3 regions of the Caballeronia sp. M1242 genome follow, and region 1 is predicted to be linked to each of the others. Evidence: predicted binding sites of a transcription regulator. Region 1 holds the regulator's gene; each other region holds the start of a gene.
What was found. The regulator FliA, encoded in region 1, starts transcription of late flagellar genes. The targets are predictions, from matches to a motif close to CTAAAGTTTNNNNNNNNNNNGCCGNTA.
Positions count from the first base shown of each region.

Region 2: JYK05_RS00490 (flagellin domain-containing protein) is a predicted target of FliA. The motif match lies at 1,203-1,229, and genes of this name have one in related genera.
Region 3: flgM (flagellar biosynthesis anti-sigma factor FlgM) is a predicted target of FliA. The motif match lies at 1,199-1,225, and genes of this name have one in related genera.

Region 1 covers NZ_CP071129.1:2,781,821-2,784,087, reverse strand. Annotated here, with positions in the region: gene JYK05_RS13020 (MinD/ParA family protein) at 1-395, shown strand, start outside; gene JYK05_RS13015 (RNA polymerase sigma factor FliA) at 416-1,147, shown strand; gene JYK05_RS13010 (diguanylate cyclase) at 1,152-2,234, opposite strand.
Region 2 covers NZ_CP071129.1:107,382-109,648, forward strand. Annotated here, with positions in the region: gene fliD (flagellar filament capping protein FliD) at 1-129, opposite strand, end outside; gene JYK05_RS00490 (flagellin domain-containing protein) at 284-1,108, opposite strand; gene JYK05_RS00495 (HAD family hydrolase) at 1,350-2,267, opposite strand, start outside.
Region 3 covers NZ_CP071131.1:583,393-585,659, reverse strand. Annotated here, with positions in the region: gene JYK05_RS22180 (ATP-binding protein) at 1-702, shown strand, start outside; gene flgM (flagellar biosynthesis anti-sigma factor FlgM) at 865-1,170, opposite strand; gene JYK05_RS22170 (response regulator) at 1,338-1,781, opposite strand; gene JYK05_RS22165 (hypothetical protein) at 1,852-2,016, opposite strand; gene JYK05_RS26555 (methyl-accepting chemotaxis protein) at 2,142-2,267, opposite strand, start outside.

The sequences.
Region 1 (2,267 bases):
CGATCGGCCAGTTCCGCGTGCTCGTGAATCACGTGCAGAACCCGGCCGACGCGGCGGTCGCGTTCGCCAACCTGTCGGGCGTCGCGAGCCGGTATCTGGCCGTGTCGCTCGTGCAGGCAGGGTATGTGTCCGAGGATGCGCGCGTCACTCGGGCGAAGGAGCTCTCGCGCTGCGTGGTGGAAGCGTTCCCGGCGACAGCCGCGGCGCGCGACTACCGGCAGATCGCGGCGGAGCTTCTGCATTGGCCGATGCGGCCCGCGCCGTCTGAGCGCGAGACGCAGGTCCGGAATGACGCGCGGTTTTCGGTTGGCGAGGCTGACAAGGGCGGACGGGAGACGGGGCGCATGGCGTCGATGTTTTCCAGTCATGCATTGACCAGTACGGCGTCGATGTGATCAAGATTAAGGTGACTCAGATGTACAACGCCCAAGGCAAACTCTCTCAGTCGGACGTCCTGACTAAATATGCGCCGCTCGTTCGTCGGCTCGGACTTCAGCTCGTCGCCAAAATGCCGGCGAGCGTCGATCTCGACGACCTGATTCAGGCCGGCATGATCGGTCTTCTGGATGCGGCGAGCCGCTACAAGGAAGATCAGGGCGCGCAGTTCGAAACCTACGCGAGCCAGCGCATTCGCGGCGCCATGCTCGACGAGCTGCGTGCGAACGACTGGCTGCCGCGCAGCATGCGCAAGACGTCGCGCGAAGTGGAATCGGCGGTGCACAAGGTCGAGCAGAACCTCGGCCGCGCCGCGAGCGAAGTGGAAATCGCCGAGCACATGAAGATGCCGCTCGACGAATATCAGTCGATGCTGCAAGACCTGCACGGCAGCCAGCTGATCTACTACGAAGACTTCGATCGCTCCGCCGACGACGAGCCGTTCCTCGACCGTTATTGCGTCGATCGTTCGGACCCGCTGTCCGCGCTGCTCGACGACAGCCTGCGCGGCGCGTTGATCGAAGCCATCGACAAGCTGCCGGAACGCGAAAAGCTGCTGATGAGCCTCTACTACGAACGCGGCCTGAACCTGCGCGAAATCGGCGCGGTGATGGAAGTGAGCGAATCGCGCGTGTGTCAGCTGCACAGCCAGGCGGTCGCCCGTTTGCGCGCGAAGCTGCGCGAGCAGTCGTGGACGAGCGTCGAGGCGTAATGCGCTAGCCGGCTTCGAAGTCTCGCGCTTCGGCGAACACCGTTTTGCCGATGCCGAGACTTTTCGCGCGATACATCGCGCGGTCGGCGGCGCGCAGCACGGCGTGGATGTCGGCGTGGCGAGCGTCGGCGGCGCTCGACAGCATGCACGCGCCGATGCTCGCCGAGACCGAAACCGGCCGGCCATCCACCGACGTGATCGAAGCGAGCGCCGTGTGAATGCCCTCGGTGATCGCGAGGACGGCCGTGCGGCTCTGCGCCTGAAGCGCGAGCACCACGAACTCGTCGCCGCCCAGGCGCGCCACGGTGTCGCTATTAGACATGCGGCGGGCGAGCACGTTGGCGAACTGCTGCAATAGCAGGTCGCCGACTGCGTGACCGTAGGTATCGTTGACTTCCTTGAAGCCGTCGAGGTCGATCAGAAGCAGAACGGTGTCCTGCGTGGCGTCGGACATCGTGCGATTGACGATGTGTTCCAGCGCGTAGCGGTTCGCGAGACCCGTGAGCGGATCGGTCGATGCCTGACGCGCGAGATCGCGATTGGCGTTGCCGAGACGATCGACGAGCACGGTCAGATACACCGATGCCGCCAGCACGCTCAACGCGAGCCCGAGCGAGGCGGACAGGTTAGCGTTCCACCACGGCTGCCAGAGCGCGAGCGCGCCGATCACGGTCATCGCGGTGGCGCAGGAAACGGCGAGCGTGCGCTTGCCGTAACGGCAGCCCGAGCCGATCAGAAACCAGAAGACCACCCACAAGAGCGGCAGCGCGGTTTCGCCGCCTGCGGCGAGCGCGGCGCCGACGAGCGCCTGATCGGCGATGGTCGTGACCACGAGCCGCTTCTTCGATGGCGACGCCATCCGGCTGACGATCAGCAGCGTGACCGCGCCGTACACCACATAGAGCCCGACGATTTGCGCGACCAGCGACGCATCGCGCGAAGGGTTAAGCCACGCGTAGCAAGTATAGGCAAGCAGCACCGCGGCGCCGAGCACGACGCGCAGCGTGGCTTGCTCGCGTTCGGGATGCCGAAGCGCCGCCCATGCAAACGCATGAGGCCAGCGTGGCGGGTGGTGGGCCTGCTGCATGTGAACCCCTCGATTTTTTCTTGTTCGTTCGGC
Region 2 (2,267 bases), 260 kb from region 1:
CTTCGCGGTGACGAGCGAGGAAACCAGCGTGGATACATCGAGCGTGGAGTTCGTCGCGCCGCTGATGATGGACTGCGCGGCAGCGGCCAGTGTGGCGCTGACGTCGGTACTCGAGGTGGTGGTGGTCATCGGATGCTCCGGACGGACTGCCTTTTCTGTTTGCGAGCTTTCGTGAGCGCAGCGCCGATGATGAATGTCGCTGCGCTAACGAAAGCTGGGAGGCGGGCCTCCCAGTGAACTGCCGAACCCCGCCCAATGTTGCGGCGGGGCAGGTCACATGCGCTTAGCCGAGGAGCTTCAGCACTTGCTGCGGCATCGAGTTCGCTTGCGCGAGAACCGAGATACCCGCTTGTTGCAGCACTTGAGCCTTCGACAGGTTCGCCGTTTCTTGCGCGAAGTCCGCGTCGGTGATGGCCGACTGTGCTGCGTTCAGGTTGGTCGACTGCGACTGGAGGCTGGTCACGGCCGACGTGAAGCGGTTTTGTTCAGCGCCGAGCGTCGATTGCAGCGTGTTGACGGTGTCGAGCGCCGTGTCGACCAGGCTGATCACGGACTGCGCGCCGCTTGCCGTGGAGATGTCGACCGATGCCGAGCCGAACAGGCCGGTCTGGCTCATCGCGGTGCTGCCGAAGTCGACGCTCAGCGTCTGGTTCGCCACTGCGCCGATCTGGAAGGCCACCGTCGAGACCGAGCCGGACAGCATGGCTTGGCCGTTGAACGTCGTCTGGCTCGAAACGCGGTCGAGTTCGCCGAGACGCTGGGTCACTTCCGTCTGGAGGTAGCCGCGCTGCGTGTCGGAGAGCGAACCGTCGGCTGCCTGAACGGCCAGCTGGCGAATACGCTGAAGGTTGTCCGTCGTGGAGCTGAGGCCGCCCGACGCCGTTTGAATCATCGAGATCGCGTTGTTCGCGTTCGACACGCCCTGGTTCAGCGCGTTGACGTACGACGTCATGTTCGTCGAAATCGCCAGGCCTGCTGCATCGTCAGCTGCGCTGTTGATGCGCTTGCCCGACGAGAGGCGGTTAATAGCCGACGACAGCGCGCTTTGCGAACCTTGCAGGTTCTTTTGCGTCGTTTGCGACAGGGTGTTGGTGTTGATGTTCAACATTTCAAATTACCTCGTTGGTAAAGGCGCTACTAGTCTGAGTCTGAATGCGGCGTCGCGATGTTTAATGTGTTTCGCTGACTGCCTTACCTAAGGATTTCGGCCCACGGGAAAGAAACTTTAGGCCGAAGATCGAATGCGATTCGAATTTTCACGGAGTCTGCCGGCGCCTTGGCCGGCAGGGCTTAAAAGCAATTACGGCCGGGCCGGCTACACCTTTACAGGCAGCCGGCCCGATATCTCTTCATGAGGCGAGGGCGGTGTCAGCCTTCTGAACCCAGGAAAGCGGGCGGAACGTCAGGCGCATCAATTGCCGCGCGTTTCCGGCCATGGCAGGCACATAGATCAGTCCGTTCAGCGACATCTCGAACATGCCGGATTCGCGCTCAGTCATGCCGTCGTAAATGATCTCGCTCCCAGGCGAGAGCGCGCGCTGGCGATCGAACTCAATACGCGTATCCAGCGTTTCCGCGGGAAAGGTTGTCGCCGACGCAATCTGCACCCAGTTCATCTCCTTGCCGAACATGAGCGCGACGTCGAAGTCGGAAATGGGCACGACGAGCGAATAGAAGCCGTCGTAAGTCGCGCGCGCGGTCAGCGTCTCGGTCGCGGTTTCATTGCCGCGCACGAAAAGCGCGGGAATTCGCGTCTCGCGGTACGTCGTATCGTCGACGGTGAAATCCAGACGGTGACGGCGCACGGCCATTAGAAAGATCGCCTGATCGATGCCTGCGTGGCGCATCTCGTACGGATAACCCGGACGAAAACCCTTGCCGATGCTGCGCATATAGAAGGGTCCGCGCTGACGAAGCCCTTCGATGCCCGCGTCGTTATCCGCGACGTTGAATGCGTGAATGGACGCCCCGTTAATCTCGAACACCGTCTCATTGCCGCCGGCCACTTCGTCGCGGTCCGGGAGATACAGTAGGCGTGCGAGGCAGATGGCCGCATCGACGCGTAGTCGTTCAGCCGTCAGGCGGGGAAAGCTGGTGGCCGGCATCACGGCCATATCGCGGACAAAGCGGACGCAAGCATCCTGGATTTCTCCGCTTTGCGCGATTTGCTTCTCGCTTTTCGCAGATTGGTTGAGAAGCGGCGTGCCGTCGTCCTTGAAGTCATACACGCTGCCGGTTTTGAGCGAGCACATCTGCTCGAAATGGCC
Region 3 (2,267 bases), on a different replicon from region 1:
CCGCAGGAAGTTCGCGAGCTGATCGGCGCGTTTAACGACATGATGCGGCGGCTCAACGAAGCGGACGACAATCAGGCGGTCATGCTCGCCGGGCTCGGGCATGATCTCAAAGCGCCGCTCACGCGGCTTAAACTGCGCGCCACGCTTCTCGCGTGCGACACCGAGCGCGGCGAATTGCTTCGCGATATCGACTCGCTCTCCAACGTCGTCCAGCAATTTCTCGAATTCGCGGGCCAGCCGGTCGAGAAGGGCGAACCGGTCGGCGTTGATGCGTTTCTTCGCGAGCAGTTTCCCGCGTCTCATGATCCTGATGAAGAACGCCTTTTCTCGCTGGACCTGCGCGCGGGTCCGGCGTTCAGGCTGCCTGCGGGCATGCTGGATCGCGTCGCGACGAACCTCGTCGACAACGCGTTAGAGCATGGCGCGCCGCCGATCGAAATAGCGACGGCGCTGCAGCAAAGTCACTGGATGATCTCGGTGCGCGACCACGGGGCCGGCATTCCCGAAGGGCAACTCGCCGCAGCGATGAAACCGTTCGTCCGGCTCGATCCGGCGCGCGGCAGTCAGGGACATAGCGGACTCGGGCTTGCCATCGTGTCGCGACTGACACGTGAGCATGGCGGTACCTGCGAGATCGGCAACGAGCCGGGCGGCGGCTTTCGTGTGCGGATCGCGATTCCGGTCAACGCGAGCGGACTTTGAGCGAGACGAACGTCTGGCCGCTCTCGCGAGCAGACGACGCAGCCAGGACTGCTGCTTCTACGAGTCCGGGAGTCGCGCGTCGCTGTCTGAGTCCGGTCGATACCGGAAGAATCGCGGCGCGGCGGCAGAGCACACAGCCGCACCGGCAAAATTGGCCTCTGGTTAGCGCGATGCCGCCGGCAGGAGATCGCGTGCCGTACCCAGCATGCCGTCCGCGACGGCCGCCGAGTCGATCTTGTAGGTCCCGTCTCTCAATGCGGCCTTGATGGATTCCACCTTGGCCGTATCGATATCGGAAGCGTGGGAAGAGAACGCGGCAGTCGACGACAGGCTGATGGTCGAGCCTTCGGTCGCTGCCGGTGCGACCGGCTGCGCGGTGCCGGCGCTGAGCTTGGCACTGGTGCTCGCCGCGCGCTTCACGGTGATTTGGTTCGAGGAATCTGCGCTTTTGAAGGTCTGGATGTTCATGGTTTCGGTTCTCGCTGGCTTTAATGCTTAACGGTGCCTGCGTTGAAACCTTTACCATCCGAAGCGCTTGCCGATCCCGCGAAAACATTGGCATTCTCCCGGAAGCCTTACACAGCAAGGCTTCCGGGCAATTGCAACAGTTTGCAACAAAGTGTAAAAGAGGCCAATCACGCGTTCATGAAGACGGCACCGAACACGGATGCGCCGCGATCTGCCGGCGCGGCGGTTTGTTGGAGCGGCGCGATCTGGGCCAGCTTGTCAGCGAGCGCCGCTTCGGAGAACGGCTTGACCACATAGCCGTTCGCACCGGCGCGAATCGCGGCGATGACATTCTCGCGCCGGGTCTCGGCAGTCACCATCAGGACCGGAACGTCGGCGTGATCCTCGGACTTGCGAATCTCCTGCAAGAGGGTCAGCCCGTCCATGTTCGGCATGTTCCAGTCGGTGATGATGAGATCGAACCGCTGCGTCTTGAGCTTTTCGAGGGCTGCCACGCCATCCACTGCTTCGTCGATGAGCGTATAGCCGATCGCCTTGAGCATCTTTCGAATCAAACTGCGCATGGTGGTCAAGTCATCGACTACCAGCAAACGCATTTCCGTCTTAACCATCTGTCAATCCTTTCTCTTTGTACTGTCCCGCGCATGGCCCCGCACGCAGCCATGCGAGAGGGCTAGCTCGCTACGTGCTCGGGCAACGCGAGGTGTCGCCCGGCGGACCGCCACTCGATCGAAGGAATTCGTCCAGCTCGAAACAAGCCTTGACGACTGCCTCGATCGCCTCTTGTGCGATATCGTTTTCCATCGCCGCCAGCCGACGGCGCAGTTCATGCAGTTGCTTGACCATGTCACCCACCTCGTTCCGGATAAGAAACTCGCCCTGCGATTCTTCGTGGCAAGGCGAGGTTGCGTGAGTCGGCGCCGCCGGATCCGCGCGCCGGTTTGTCAGCCGCACGGCAGCACCCGTCCGGCTCAGAACGTCGACCAGTCGCCGTCAGCGGTCGCCGCGACCGCCACCGACGGACTCGCCGCACGCGCCACCGCCGGCGTTTTCTTCGGGAGCGGCGGTCGCGCCGGCTTCTGTTCGTAGCTGGCGGT